One region of the Burkholderia sp. JP2-270 genome, then DNA from elsewhere that is predicted to be linked to it. Evidence: riboswitches for the same ligand, from Rfam matches in the RefSeq annotation. Region 1 holds a riboswitch; the other holds the start of a gene.

Region 1 (7,581 bases):
CGTGATCTTCGCGCTGTCGGGCTCGAGCCTCGTCGGGCTCGTGATCGGCGTGATCGTGCTGGACGTCGGCGTGCAGGCCGCGCAGATCTCGAACCAGTCGCGCATCTATGCGCTGAAGCCCGAGGCGCGCAGCCGCGTCAACACGGTGTACATGGTGTGCTATTTCATCGGCGGCGCGCTCGGCTCGTCGGCCGGCGTCGCCGCATGGCGCGCGTTCGGCTGGACCGGCATGTGCGCGGCCGGGCTGCTGTTCACCGCGCTCGCGGGCTGGTCCCACCATCGCGGCGGCCGGCGCGGCTGAGCGCGACCGGCCACGGCTGCGTCACGCGTCGGCACGCGGCGCGGCCGGTTCGCCGGCGGGCGGCGGCGCAAACGCCTGCGCCGGATCCATGACCACCGCCGGATCCATCACGGCAGCCGGCGTCGGCACCGCCAGCGGGACGGCGGAAGGCGCCAGGATGGGCGCCGCCTCCGGCAGCGCGATCTGATCGGGTGCGGACGCAACGTCCGCCGTCGACGCGGCCGCCACGACCGGCGAACCGGCAGCCGCCGCGCGTGCCGCGGGCCGGCGCGCCGGATCGAACACGAACGACAGCCCGACGCTGCCGAGGATCGCGACGGTCGCGACCACGGTCGCCATCGTCACCGGTTCGCCAAGCAGCAGCGCACCGAGCGCGACCGCGACGATCGGGTTCACGTACATGCAGCTGCTCGCGATGATCGGGCTCGTGTGGCGGATCAGGTAGCCGTACGCGACGTACGCGGCCATCGTGCAGAACACCATCAGGTACAGAAACGCGAACACGGGCCCGATGGCCAGCTGCTCGACGCGTTCGCCGAGCAGCCAGGCGACGAGCGTCGACATCAGCCCGCCGAGGCCGATCTGCAGCGACGTGGACAAAAACAGGTCGGACGGCAGCTTGAGCCGCGTCGCGAGATGCGCGCCGCCCGCCCAGAACAGCGCGCCGGCCAGCACGCAGATCGTGCCGAGCGCCGAGTTCGCGGCTGCCGCGCCGCCCGAATTCAGCACGACGATGCCGACCATCCCGAGCGCGACGGCCGCCCACTCGCCCTTCGTCACCGGCCGACCGGCCACCGCCGCGATCACGGTCGCGAACAGCGGCACCGTGGCCACCATTACCGCGGCCGAGCCGCTGCTGACCGTGCGCATCCCGAGCGCGATCGTGCCCGACGACAGCGCGACGAGCATCGTTCCGACGATCGCCGAATTGCGGATCTCCAGCAGCGTCGGCCATTCCGGCTTGCGCCGCAGCGCGAAGACGAACAGGCCGATCCCGCCGAGCAGGTTGCGCAGCCCCGACAGCAGCAGCGGCGGGAACGACTGCAGCGCGAAATGCAGGCCGCTGTAGGTCGAACCCCAGACGAAATAGATGAATACGAGCGCCAGCGCGACGCGGCCGCCGCGGCTTTGCGGCAGGCGGACCCGGAACGAAAGGCGGGAGAAGAAATCGAGGAGACGGTCGAGCGGGGTCATCGTGCAACCCGCCCGCACATCGCACCGCGTGCTCCGCTGAAAGACGCCGGCAATGCCGGCAAGCGGTCCTGGCGGGACCGGAAAGGCAGAGCGAACATGCGGAACGACATGGCAGTGCGAACGGCGACGAAAGAGAACCGGCAAGCGGCGGCAGAGGGACAAAAAACGCGCGCAACCGCTTCGGCTGCGCACGCTCGGCATTATGGCATCACGGATTCGAAAGCATCGTCAGACCTGCCTGAAAGGATAAGGACTGACGTTTCGGCGCGACATTTCTCGGCCGGCGGACCGGTGAAATCCGGGGCCGGATGCGCGATGCACGCACGAACAAAACCGATATCGACCTGGCCGCCCGGCGTTATCGCACGCTGATGATGGCGTTGAAACGATGACCAATGAACGTTACACGAACGTCTGGGACGCAATCGAGGGTCAGCCGGCCGAGGCCGGGAACATGAAGCTGCGCTCCGAACTGATGATCGCGCTCAAGCAGCGCATCGCACAGCTCGAGCTCAGTCAGGCCCGGGCCGCGCAACGGCTGGGCGTCGCGCAGCCGCGCGTCTCCGATCTGCTGCGCGGCAAGATCAACCTGTTCGGGCTCGACGCGCTCGCGAACATGGCCGCGGCAGTCGGCCTGCGCGTCGATCTCTCCAGGTGCACGCATCCGCATGACGCGTGACGCCCGTGACGCGATGCAGCGCGGCACGCGCATGCGCCGCGATGCCGGGCCATGCGCCGCTCACGATCCGCCGAACCAGTTGTATCCCTGATCGACCCAGTAGCCGCCCGGAAACGTATCGGTCACGAAGATTTCCATGATGTGCTTCGGGTTCTTGTAGCCGAGCTTGGTCGGCATCCGCAGCTTCATCGGAAAACCGAATTCCGGCGGCAGCCGGCGGCCGTCGTAGTCGAACGCGAGCAGCGTCTGCGGATGCAGCGCGGTCGGCATGTCGATGCTCTCGTAGTAGTCGTCCGCGCACTTGAAGCCGACGTATTTCGCGCGCGTGTCGGCGCCGGCGCGCGCGAGGAACGCGCCGAACGGCGTGCCGCCCCAGCGGCCGATCGCGCTCCACCCTTCCACGCAGATATGCCGCGTGATCTGCTCGGCGTGCGGCAGCGCATACAGCTCGTCGAGCGTCCACACGCGCTTGCCCGTCACGCGGCCGGACAGCACGAGCCGATACGTCGACGCGTCGACGTGCGGCACGTCGTCGATCCCGTAGTACGCGTTGAACGGGAACGGCCGCGTGATGTCGGCTTCGGTGTAGGTCGGCGCGAGCCGTTCGCCGCTGAACAGCCAGGCCTGCACGCGATCGTTCATGCGCGACACTTTCTCGAGGAACGTGTTGACCGACGCATCGTCCTGCAGCGTGCAGCCGGTCAGCATCGTCAGCCCGCCGAGCGTCAGCACGCGCCGGTTGAAGAGCCGCCGCGACGGCATCTCGAGCGCGCGGCGCACGTCGAGTTCGAGCGACTTCCGGTCGAGGGTCCAGCGCGGCTGGCCGCGCCTGTTTTCGGATTCCGACATGATGATTTCCTTCGCCCGCGGCTCGCGGGTCAGCGGCCGCGCAGCATCGCGAGCAGCGAGCGCGGCACCAGCAGCGCCATTGCGACGTGTACGACAAAAAATGCGACGAGCAGCGACATCGCCCAGAAATGCACGACGCGCGCGTTGTCGTAACCGCCGAACAGCTCGCGCAGCAGCGGGAACTGCACGGACTTCCAGATCGCGAGCCCCGACAGCACCAGCACGACGAGATCGACGATCGCGGTCAGGTACGCCGCGCGCTGCACCGCGTTGTAGACGCTCAGGTCGGCATGCGACAGCCGCCCGCCGAGCGCGGCGCGTACGTCGCGCCACACGGACGCCGGCGTGACGGGCAGCATCTTGCGCACAAGGCGCCCGGTCGCGAGCGACATCGCGAGGTAGAACAGCCCGTTGCCGACGAGCAGCCACATCGCCGCGAAATGCCATTGCAGCGCGCCGCCGAGCCAGCCTCCGATCGTGATGCCGTGAGGAAACGTGAACGGCGGATAGATCGGCGACGCGTCGTAGATGCGCCAGCCGGACAGCGCCATCAGCACGGCCGCGAGCGCGTTGAGCCAGTGGCTCGCGCGCACCCACAGCGGATGGATCGGGCGCGCGGGCGGCGTGGCGGCCGTGCGCCCTGTGGCGGGAACGGTTTGCATGATGAAAACTCCCGGAATGAGGCGACGGAGCGCGAGACGGGGCCGGAGACCGGCCACGCCGCGCATGCGCTGAACGTGCGGCGTGGCGCGTGCCGCGCGTCGGCCGGCACCGCGTGCCGTCCCGGCACGCAGCGGCGACATGCGCGTCGGCCGCGCTCCGTCCGTTTCCGTCAGTTCGACGGTGCCATCTTGTCGCCCGACGTCGGCTTGCCCATCGAGTCGTGCGACATCGCGTCCTTCTTCGTCGCGTCCTTCTTCGTCGCGTGCTTCTTCATGGCGTCCTTCTTCATCGCGCCGTCCTTGGCCATCGCGTCGTGGCCCATCGCGTCCTTCGACATCGACGATCCTTCCTTCGACATCGCGTCGTTCTGCGCATACGCACCCGTTACGACCATGGCGAAACCGGCGACACAGGCTGCGATCAGTACTTTTTTCATGACATCTCTCCGAAACATGGGTTTGAGGAACCGAATAGACGGACGACGTCACGGAAAATGACAGCCGATCTGAAAATATTTTTTTTGCCGGCCGGACAGCCCGCCATGCTGCACCGCTCATCCGCCGCCGACCGGGCTGCCGGACCGGACGACAACCGAGCGTGTTGCGGCGCACCCGCCTGCCATGCAGCCCGCCATAGCGCGACTGCCCCGGGATAATCACTGTACGCCCGGTTGAAACCGCCGCAAACCCGGTGTATCGTGTGCCCTTGCTAACGCGGGGGTCCTGCAATGCGTTCGGTCAAACAACCGGCATTGCGGGTGAGAAATACCCTTTGAACCTGATCTGGATAATGCCAGCGCAGGGAAGCGTACGGATTTCGCCGCCATCCTTCTGACGAAATCCGCCGCCTCACCAAGCCTCGTCTCCTGCTTAGCTCGAGCCCCACATTCGTCAAGGGCTCCGGGCAAGCGCCGAAGCGCCTGTCCGGCGCTCACACAGGAGATCGCATGAACGCCAATCCGAAGTTTCTGTCCGCCGACGCCCACGTCGATGCCGCTGCCGTCGCGCCGCTGCCGAATTCGCGGAAAGTCTATGTGACCGGCTCGCAGCCCGACATCCGCGTGCCGATGCGCGAAATCACCCAGGCCGACACGCCGACCGGCTTCGGCGGCGAAAAGAATCCGCCGATCTACGTGTATGACACGTCGGGCCCCTACACCGATCCGGAAGCGAAGATCGACATCCGCGCGGGCCTGCCCGCGCTGCGCCAGCGCTGGATCGAAGCGCGCGGCGACACCGAAGTGCTCTCCGGCCTGTCGAGCCGGTACGGCCTCGAGCGCGCGGCCGATCCGGCCACCGCCGACCTGCGTTTCCCGGGCCTGCACCGCAACCCGCGCCGCGCGCAGGCCGGCAAGAACGTCACGCAGATGCACTACGCGCGTCAGGGCATCATCACGCCGGAAATGGAATACATCGCGATCCGCGAGAACCAGCGCCGCGCCGAGTACATCGAGAGCCTGAAGTCGAGCGGCCCGAACGGCGCGAAGCTCGCCGCGATGATGGGCCGCCAGCATCCGGGCCAGGCGTTCGGCGCTGCTGCGTTCGGCGCAAACGCGCTGGCCGAGATCACGCCCGAGTTCGTGCGCGAAGAAATCGCGCGCGGCCGCGCGATCATCCCCGCGAACATCAACCACCCGGAATCGGAGCCGATGATCATCGGCCGCAACTTCCTCGTGAAGATCAACGCGAACATCGGCAACTCGGCCGTCACGTCGTCGATCGGCGAGGAAGTCGACAAGATGACGTGGGCGATCCGCTGGGGCGGCGACACGGTGATGGACCTGTCGACCGGCAAGCACATCCATGAAACGCGCGAGTGGATCATCCGCAACAGCCCGGTGCCGATCGGCACGGTGCCGATCTACCAGGCACTCGAAAAGGTCAATGGCAAGGCCGAGGACCTGACCTGGGAAATCTTCCGCGACACGCTGATCGAGCAGGCCGAGCAAGGCGTCGACTACTTCACGATCCACGCGGGCGTGCGCCTGCAGTACGTGCCGCTCACCGCGAACCGGATGACCGGCATCGTGTCGCGCGGCGGCTCGATCATGGCGAAGTGGTGCCTCGCGCATCACAAGGAAAGCTTCCTGTACGAACACTTCGAAGAGATCTGCGAGATCATGAAGGCGTACGACGTGAGCTTCTCGCTCGGCGACGGCCTGCGTCCCGGCTCGATCTACGACGCGAACGACGAAGCGCAGCTCGGCGAGCTGAAGACGCTCGGCGAACTCACGCAGATCGCATGGAAGCACGACGTGCAGGTGATGATCGAAGGCCCCGGCCACGTGCCGATGCAGCTGATCAAGGAGAACATGGATCTCCAGCTCGACTGGTGCAAGGAAGCGCCGTTCTACACGCTCGGGCCGCTCACCACCGACATCGCACCGGGCTACGACCACATCACGTCGGGCATCGGCGCCGCGATGATCGGCTGGTTCGGCACCGCAATGCTGTGCTACGTGACACCGAAGGAGCACCTCGGCCTGCCGAACAAGGACGACGTGAAGGAAGGCATCATCACGTACAAGCTCGCCGCGCACGCCGCCGACCTCGCGAAGGGTCACCCGGGCGCACAGGTGCGCGACAACGCGCTGTCGAAGGCGCGCTTCGAATTCCGCTGGGAAGACCAGTTCAACATCGGTCTCGATCCGGACAAGGCGCGCGAATTCCACGATGAAACGCTGCCGAAGGATTCGGCGAAGGTCGCGCACTTCTGTTCGATGTGCGGCCCGCACTTCTGCTCGATGAAGATCACGCAGGACGTGCGCGAATTCGCGGCGCAGCAGGGCGTGTCGGAAACCGAAGCGCTGAAGAAGGGGATGGAAGTGAAGGCGGTCGAGTTCGTCAAGACCGGCGCCGAGATCTATCACCGTCAATAAGCGGACGAGCGAACGCGGCGATCCGCACCCGACACGCATCGCGATGCACGAAGCCCGCTTTCGAGCGGGCTTTTTTACGCATGTCGGGTGCCGCGCGCATGTCGCGTGCCTAGCGGCGCACGAGAAACAAATGATTACGAAACCGCGCGAGGCTTAACAAGTCCTTACAGCAGCGGCGCGGGACGGCGCGTAGATTGGGGGCATGCGTGACCGCCAGTCGGTCGCGCGTCCTCCGTTCACTACCGCAAGGACAACGATCATGAATTATTCGATTCGGCGTATTGGGGTATGCGCACTCCTCGTCGCGACGGTGGCAAGCCTGTCGGCCTGCGATTCGATGACGAGGCGCCAGCGCGACACGGCAATCGGTGCGGGTGTCGGCGGCGTCGCCGGCGCAGCGATCGGCGGCAACGCGCTGTCGACGCTGGGCGGCGCGGCGGCTGGCGGCATCATCGGCAACCAGATCGGCAAGTAAGTCGGCCAGACGCAGGCCGGGTGCGGTCGGCTAGCGCGGCGCAACATTTCGACCAGACGGCGTTTCCGCAGTGCGGAAGCGCCGTTTTCGCATGCGGCGCTGCAACACGGGCAGCAGCGGCCGGAAATGATCCGTTACCGTTTTGCCCACCGTGTCATCGGCGCGCGGCCTAAGCTTAAGCATCTGCCGATTGCCGGCTCCGCCGGAGAGACATCATGAACAGGACCCTCGTCGCCGCGGCGCTCGCCTGCACGACGCTCGCCGGCTGCTACTACCCGTACGGCTATTATCCTGGCGGCTATTACACGGCGGCACCGGTGCAGCCGGCGCCCGTGTACGTCGATCCGGGCCCCGCCTACTACTATCCGGCGCCTGCGTACGCGCCGGCGTGGGGCGGCTATTGGGGACCGGCGGTGTCGCTCAATTTCGGTTTCGGCGGACGCGGCGGCCGGCGCCATCACTGATCGGCAACGCCGCCGGCAGCCGACCCTCCCGCCGGCAGCCGGCGGCATTCCCGTTTCTTGCCATTTCATCGAATCGTG
Region 2 (7,581 bases), 880 kb from region 1:
GCGCAGGTGCGGCGGCGAGAAGATCTCGAGGAAGTGGCCCGACACGCGGCCTTCGTCGCGCGCGCGGCGCGTGGCCGTGTAGATGTCGGGATCGCTGACGTTGCGGCGGATATACAGGATCCACAGCGCGGGCACGATACCGATCCAGAAGCACGCGCGCCACGCGACCTGCTCGGGCAGCAGCGCGAAGAACGCCCAGTACAGGATCGCGGCCGCGGCCCAGCCGAACGACCAGCTGCTTTGCACGGTGCCGACGGCCTTCGCGCGATGCTCGGGCGAGCGGATCGTCTCGGCCATCATGATCGTCACGACCGACCATTCGCCGCCGAAACCGAAGCCCTGCAGCGTGCGCGTCGCGAGCAGCTGCCAGAACGAATGCGTGAAACCGGACAGGCACGTGAACAGCGCGAACGTCGCGATCGTCCACTGCAGCACGCGCACGCGGCCGTAGCGATCGGCGAGGATGCCGGCGGCCCAGCCGCCGACCGCCGACGAGATCAGCGAACTCGTCGCGATCATCCCGGCCTCGCTCTTCGTCATTCCCCATGTGGCGATCAGCGTCGGGATCAGGAACGAGTAGATCATGAAGTCGAACGCATCGACCGCGTAGCCGCCGAATCCGGCGTACAGCGTCTTGCGCTCGCGCGACGACAATTCGTTGAACCACTGGAATGCCTGCATGCTTGCCGCCCCCTCTCGTCTCGTATCGCGCTGCCGCGTGGCGGTTATTTTACGGTCGCGATGCGGCCGGCCAAAAAGGCCGATGCAGGTTCGTGCGGGAAAGCGGGTATGCGGGAAGGAGGGGGATGCCGCTTCAGAGCGTCAGGCCGCCGTCGACGTGGATGACCTGGCCGGTGATCTGCCGCGCCGCGTCCGACAGCAGGAACGCGATCAATGCGGCGACGTCGTCGGGTTCGGCGATCCGGCCGAGCGGTGTCGCCTGTTCGGCCTGCGCCCACGCGCCGGCATTGCCGGCGCTCGGCCCGTGGTCCTTGCGCGTGAAGCCGGGCGCGACGGCGTTGACGGTGATCCCGCGCGCGGCGAATTCGGCAGCCGCGGTGCGCACCAGCGATTCGAGTGCGGCTTTCGCGGCGGCGGTGGCCGCGAACGGCGCATCGGCACGGTAGCGGTGCGCGACGAACGAACTGACCGCGACGATCCTCGGTGCGGCGGACGCTTCGAGCAGCGGCCGCGCGCGCCCCGCGAGTGCGGAGAATGCGCCGGGCATCGCCGCGAAGGCGGACGCTAGCGCGTCCGCTGAAAGATCGGAAAAGGCTTGTCGCGCGGCGAAGCCCGCATTTGCGACGAGCTGGTCGAGCCCGCCGAAGCGCGCGGCGGTTGCATCGACGAGCGTGGCCGCGACGCCCGGCGCGGCGAGATCGCCGGCGAGCGTGATGCACTCCGCGCCGGCCGCCGTGCAGGCGTGCTCGACTTCGGCGAGCCGGGCCCGCGCCGCATCGTCGGCGCCGCGCGCGTGCAGCGCCAGCGCGATGCCGGGCGCCGCGAGCCGCCGCGCGAGCGCGGCGCCGATCCCCGAACCTGCGCCGGTGATCAGCGCGATCCGCACGATGTGCGCGGCGCGTGCGCTCACGCAGCCACCTTGTCGCCGGCGTTTACGCGCTCGACGTTGATCGTGCCGACGTGGAACGCGGCCAGCGACTCGCGATGCGCGATGCTGACGATCGCGGCCTTCGGCAGCCGTTCGGCGAACAGGTGGTACAGGCGTGCTTCGTTGTCGGCGTCGAGCGCGCTGGTCGCTTCGTCGAGGAACAGGAAGTCGGGCTTGTGCAGCAGCACGCGTGCGCCGGCAAGGCGCTGCTGCTCGCCCGGCGACAGCACGCGCGTCCAGTGCGCGGTTTCGTCGAGGCGCCCGACGTAATCCTCGAGGCGGCATGCGCGCAGTGCGTCGCGGCACGCGTCGTCGCTGAACGTGTCGGGCGTCGCCGGATAGGTGAGCGCGGCCTTCAACGTGCCGATCGGCAAATAGCTCGTCTGCGGCACGAACATCATCCGTGCGCCGACCGGCGCGTCGATCGCACCGTCGCCGAACGGCCACAGGCCCGCGAGCGCGCGCATGAACGTGCTCTTGCCGGAACCCGATTTACCGATCACGAGCCAGCGCGAACCCGGCTCGATCGTGACGTTGCCGATGTCCGCGAGCGCGTTGCCGTTCGGCAGCGCGAGCTTGAGCGACGACGTCGACAGCTTTGCCGCGTCGACGTAGTGCAGGTTGATGCCGCCGTGCTCGGTCGCGGGCGACAGGCTTTCCTTCAGGTGCGACGTGCCCATCACGCGCTTGAATTCGCGCAGACGGTTGACGGTGGCGCGCCATTCGACGAGGGTCGAGTAGCTGTTGATGAACCACGAGAACGAATCGCTGACGGTGCCGAACGCCGACGAGATCTGCATCAGCACGCCGAACGAGAACGCGCCCGCGAAGTACCGCGGCGCGGCGACGACGAGCGGGAAGATGATCGCGATCTGCCCGTAGAAGCTCAGCACGAACGTGAGGCGCTTCGTGTACTTCATCACGCGCCACCAGTTGTCGCGGATGCGCATGAAGAGGTTTTGCGCGTTGCCGGTCTCGGTTTTCTCGCCGTCGTAGAACGCGATCTGCTCGGCGTTCTCACGCACGCGGATCAGCCCGAAGCGGAAATCGGCCTCGACGCGCTGCTGCTGGTAGTTGATCGACACCAGCGGATGGCCGACCTTCTGGATGATCAGCGAGCCGACCACCGCGTACAGCGCGGCCGCCCACACCATGTAGCCGGGAATCGAGATCGGCGTGGCGCCGAGCGTGAACGTCAGCGCACCGGCGAGCGACCACAGGATCGTGATGAACGACACGAGCGTGACGACCGTCGACAGCAGATCGAGCGACAGTGCGAGCGTCGTGGTCGAGAACGACTGGAGGTCGTCGGTGATCCGCTGGTCGGGGTTGTCCGCGAGGCGGTCGCGTTCGATCCGGTAGAACGCGCGATCGCCGAGCCACTGACCCAGAAAACGGTCGGTGAGCCACTGGCGCCAGCGGAAGCCGAGCATCTGCCGCAGGTAGCGGCCGTACACCGCGAGGATGATGAACGCGAACGCGAGCGCGGAGAACTGCATCAGCAGGTGCGGGAAGTCGTGGACGTCCTTCGACTGCAGCGCGTTGTAGAACTCGGCGTTCCACTTGTTCAGCCGGACGTTGATCCACACCACGCAGAGGTTGATCGCGATGATCGTGGCCAGCAGCCCCCACGCGACTTTCCATTCGGACGATACCCAGTAGGGCTTGATGAGGCTCCATGCGGATACCGGGCGCTCGTCCTGCGGCGCGTCGGAGGCGGCGGAGCGGACGGGGTCGATCGATTGGGTCATGTGCTTCCTGATGAGTAGCCGGCGCGCGGGCCGGGCGAAGCCGGGCGCGCGCCGCGATACGGCATGCCGGGGCGAGGCGCCGACTGACGGCGGGCGTTGCGGATGGTCGCCCGCGCGTCTTAAACGGCGCTTAAGGGCCGGCGGTGACGCGGCAACCGGCCGCTCGCGCGGCCGGCCTGCGGGCATTGTGCCAGAGCGGCGCAGGGCTCCGGCGAATTTGCCGCAGGGGGACAGTTTGCGGCGCTTTCCGCTTTTATGGTCTAATGGCCGACGACGAAACAGGGGTGCTTTGCATGCGGCCGGCGGAAGTTCAGCGCGGTGCGGCGAGGCTGAGAAAGACCCTTCGCACCCGATCCGGGTAATACCGGCGAGGGAAGTTTCTGATCCCGCCGGGCCGCGCTGGCTGCCATCCCACATGGTCAGCGCCCGAGTCCCGCCCGGCCGGCCTTTGCTGCCGGTTTCGTCCTTTGGGTACGCGCATTGCGCGTTACGGAAGGAATGATGACCGCACAATCTTCAGTCTTTTGCATGGCTCCCGGCCCGATGTCGCGTGCGTTCGCACGGGACGGCGCGTGCGCGTCGACGCTCGTCGTGCGCGCTCGCGCGGTTCGCGAGGAGCGTGCGCGATGAACGTCCAGGATTCACGGCCCGCACGGCCGGATTTCGCGGTGCTCGGCGGCGGCCTCGTCGGCCGCCTGATCGCGTGGCGGCTCGCCGGCGACGGGCATCGCGTCGCGCTGTACGAGCGCGGCGGCCCGGACGGCGAGCAGTCGGCCGCGTGGATCGCGGCCGCGATGCTCGCGCCGCTCGCGGAAGCGGCGAGCGCGGAGCTGCTGATCACCGAGCTCGGCGTCGCGTCGCTCGCGCGCTGGCCGCAATGGCTCGCCGAGCTGCCCGAGCCGGTGTTCTTCCAGCATCACGGCACGCTCGTCGTCTGGCATCACGCGGACCGCGCGGAGGCGCCGCTGTTCGAGCGGCGCGTGCGCGCGAACGCGCCGGCCGACCTGTTCGACGGCGGCTTCGTCACGCTCGCGGGTGCGCAGGTCGATGCGGCCGAGCCCGCGCTCGCGGGCCGCTTCGCGCGCGGCCTGCTGTTGCCGCGCGAAGGCCAGCTCGACAACCGCCAGGCGCTGCGCGCGCTCGCGGCGGGCCTCGCCGAGCGCGGCGTCGAGCTGCACTGGCACGTCGCGATCGACGACGCGAACCTGCCCGCCGCGCATTTCACGATCGATTGCCGCGGGCTCGGTGCGAAATCCGCGCTGCCCGCGCTGCGCGGCATCCGCGGCGAGGTCGCGCGCGTGCATGCGCCGGGCATCGGGCTCACGCGGCCGGTGCGGCTGCTGCATCCGCGTTATCCGCTGTACATCGCACCGAAGCAGGACGATCTTTATGTGATCGGCGCGACCGAAGTGGAGGGCGAGGACATGTCGCCCGTCAGCGTGCGCTCCGCGCTCGAACTGCTGAGCGCGGCGTTCTCCGTGCATCCGGCGTTCGGCGAGGCGCGCATCCTCGAACTCAACGCGCAGTGCCGGCCGACGCTGCCCGATCATCGCCCGGCGGTGATCTGGGACGGCGCATCGACGCTCGCAGTCAACGGCCTGTACCGGCACGGCTTCATGATCGCGCCGGAAGTCGCGCACGCGGCGGTCGCGGTCGCGCAAGCCGCGCTCGGCGGCGCGTTCGGCGATGCCGACGCGTTCGCCGCGTGGCGTGCCGCCGCGCGCTGGCCGACGCTCCTTCATCACCGCAACGACGCGCGCCAGCCGGCCTGACGCGCGCCGCCGACCGAATCCGACCAAGCCTCATGGATATCCAGATCAACCAACAGACCCTGACGCTGCCCGACGGCGCGACGGTGGCCGACGCGCTCGCCGCGTACGGCGCGCGCCCGCCGTATGCGGTCGCGCTGAACGGCAACTTCGTCGCGCGCACGCAGCATGCGGCGCGCGCGCTCGCGGCGGGCGACAAGCTCGACGTCGTGCACCCCGTCGCGGGCGGCTGAGCGCCGCCGGTTCGTCCCCGCACTTCCAGGAAAACGACATGACGTCCCTCACATCCGCCGACGCGCTGACGCTGTACGGCGCAACCTTCGCGAGCCGCGTGCTGCTCGGCACGTCGCGCTATCCGTCGCTGCAGTCGCTGTCCGATTCGATCGCCGCGTCGCGGCCGGGCATGGTGACGGTCGCGCTGCGCCGCCAGATGACGGGCGGCACGGCCGAAGCCGGCTTCTTCGACCTGCTCAAGCGCCACGCGGTGCCGCTCCTGCCGAACACGGCCGGCTGCCAGACCGTCGCCGAGGCCGTGACGACCGCGCACATGGCGCGCGAGGTGTTCGGCACCGACTGGATCAAGCTCGAGCTGATCGGCGACGACTACACGCTGCAGCCCGACCCGGTCGGGTTGATCGAGGCCGCCGCGCAACTGGTGAAAGACGGTTTCAAGGTGCTGCCGTACTGCACCGAGGATCTCGTGATCGGCCGGCGTCTGCTCGACGTCGGCTGCGAGGCGCTGATGCCGTGGGGCGCGCCGATCGGCACGGGCAAGGGCGTCGTGAACCCGTACGGCTTGCGCGTGCTGCGCGAGCGGCTGCCCGACGTGCCGCTGATCGTCGACGCGGGGCTCGGCGTGCCGTCGCACGCGTGCCAGGTGATGGAGTGGGGCTTCGACGGCGTGTTGCTGAACACGGCGGTGTCGCAGGCCACGCACCCCGAGATCATGGCGCGCGCGTTTGCGCAGGGCGTCGAGGCCGGCCGTGCCGCGTATCTCGCCGGGCCGATGGACGCGCGCGAGACCGCGCACGCGAGCACGCCGGTCGTCGGGATGCCGTTCTGGCACCAGGACGGGGGCGGCGCATGAGCGCGCGCTTCGCCGATACATTCTGGCCGCCGGCCGACGAACTGGCCGAAGCGGCCGAGCGGATTCGCGCACGGCTCGGCGACTGGCCGGGCACCGCGGCGCCATGGCGGCTCTGCATGGCGGCACCCGACGTGCCGGCCGACGGCGACGTGCTGATCGTGTCGACCGGCGACCGCACCGCGCAGGCGCGCGCGTCGGCCGCGTCGCGACCGGCGTCGCCCGATGCGGTCGCGATCGAATTCGACGAGCAGGGCGCGGTGCTGCATGCGGCGGGCGCGCGCTACGCGCTCGACGCCGCGCATCCGCTCGCGGACGACTGGATCGCGGCGCTCGCCGCGTTCCTCGATTGCGGCTTCGCGCCGGTCGACGCGCTGGTGCTCGCGCTGGCGTGGCGCGACGGCGACGAGACGCGTGCGGCCGACGCGTGGCCGGTCGACGCCGCGCAGTTCCCGCGCGTCGCCGGGCTGCCGGCCGCGCCCGAGCCCGCGTTCGCGCCATGCCCGGCGCAGCTCGGCCTGTATCCGGTCGTACCGGATGCCGAATGGGTCGAACGCGTGCTCGATTGCGGCGTGCGGACCGTGCAACTGCGCGTGAAAGGCGCGGCGCCGGACGCGTTGCGCCGGGAAATCGCGCGCGCGGTCGCGGCCGGGCGTCGTTATCCCGATGCGCGCGTGTTCATCAACGATCACTGGCAAATCGCTGCAGATGAAGGCGCATACGGCGTCCATCTGGGCCAGGAAGACCTCGAGACGGCCGATCTGGCCGCGATCGCGCGTGCGGGCCTGCGGCTCGGGCTGTCGAGCCATGGTTATTACGAAATATTGCGGGCGCTGCACGAGCGCCCGAGCTATCTCGCGCTCGGCCCCGTGTACGCGACCGCGACCAAGGCCGTTGCCGCGCCGCCGCAGGGCCTTGCGCGGATCGCCCGCTACGCGCGCTTTGCGGGCGCGCGGGCGCCGCTCGTCGCGATCGGCGGAGTGGGGCTCGACACGCTGCCGGACGTGCTGGCGACGGGCGTCGGCAGTGTCGCGGTAGTCAGCGCGGTCACGGGCGCAGCCGACTATCGGGCAGCGCTTATTGCATTGCAGCAATGTTTTCCCGGACAATTTGACAATCATTGACCGCTGGGCCCGGAACGGCGTCACGACATCATTCCAATGCAGGCCCTATAATTCGGCGTTCTGCGTAAAAGGACTGTCAGCTCCGTGAGCCCCACTCCTACCGAGACCCTGCTGGAACTTCGCGACGTCGACTTTGGCTACGGCGACCGCCTCGTCCTGTCCAACCTGAACCTGCGTTTCGGGCGCGGGCAGGTCGTCGCGGTCATGGGCGGGTCGGGTTGCGGCAAGACGACCGTGCTGCGCC

What was found. A riboswitch is a leader RNA that binds a small molecule or an ion and turns the genes downstream of it on or off. The one in region 1 is predicted to bind thiamine pyrophosphate.
Region 2: another riboswitch for thiamine pyrophosphate. It lies ahead of DM992_RS02070 (FAD-dependent oxidoreductase); the one in region 1 lies ahead of thiC (phosphomethylpyrimidine synthase ThiC).

What each region holds. Positions count from the first base shown of each region.
Region 1 covers NZ_CP029824.1:3,272,842-3,280,422, forward strand. The annotation lists gene DM992_RS15415 (MFS transporter) at 1-301, shown strand, start outside; gene DM992_RS15420 (EamA family transporter) at 323-1,495, opposite strand; gene DM992_RS15430 (XRE family transcriptional regulator) at 1,884-2,174, shown strand; gene DM992_RS15435 (molybdopterin-dependent oxidoreductase) at 2,235-3,023, opposite strand; gene DM992_RS15440 (cytochrome b/b6 domain-containing protein) at 3,053-3,685, opposite strand; gene DM992_RS15445 (pentapeptide MXKDX repeat protein) at 3,856-4,122, opposite strand; TPP riboswitch at 4,392-4,508, shown strand; gene thiC (phosphomethylpyrimidine synthase ThiC) at 4,633-6,564, shown strand; gene DM992_RS15455 (glycine zipper 2TM domain-containing protein) at 6,824-7,039, shown strand; gene DM992_RS15460 (hypothetical protein) at 7,255-7,503, shown strand.
Region 2 covers NZ_CP029824.1:433,151-440,731, reverse strand. The annotation lists gene DM992_RS02085 (MFS transporter) at 1-681, opposite strand, end outside; gene DM992_RS02080 (SDR family oxidoreductase) at 815-1,591, opposite strand; gene DM992_RS02075 (ABC transporter ATP-binding protein/permease) at 1,588-3,360, opposite strand; TPP riboswitch at 3,631-3,753, shown strand; gene DM992_RS02070 (FAD-dependent oxidoreductase) at 3,987-5,132, shown strand; gene thiS (sulfur carrier protein ThiS) at 5,165-5,362, shown strand; gene DM992_RS02060 (thiazole synthase) at 5,401-6,216, shown strand; gene thiE (thiamine phosphate synthase) at 6,213-7,337, shown strand; gene DM992_RS02050 (ABC transporter ATP-binding protein) at 7,422-7,581, shown strand, end outside.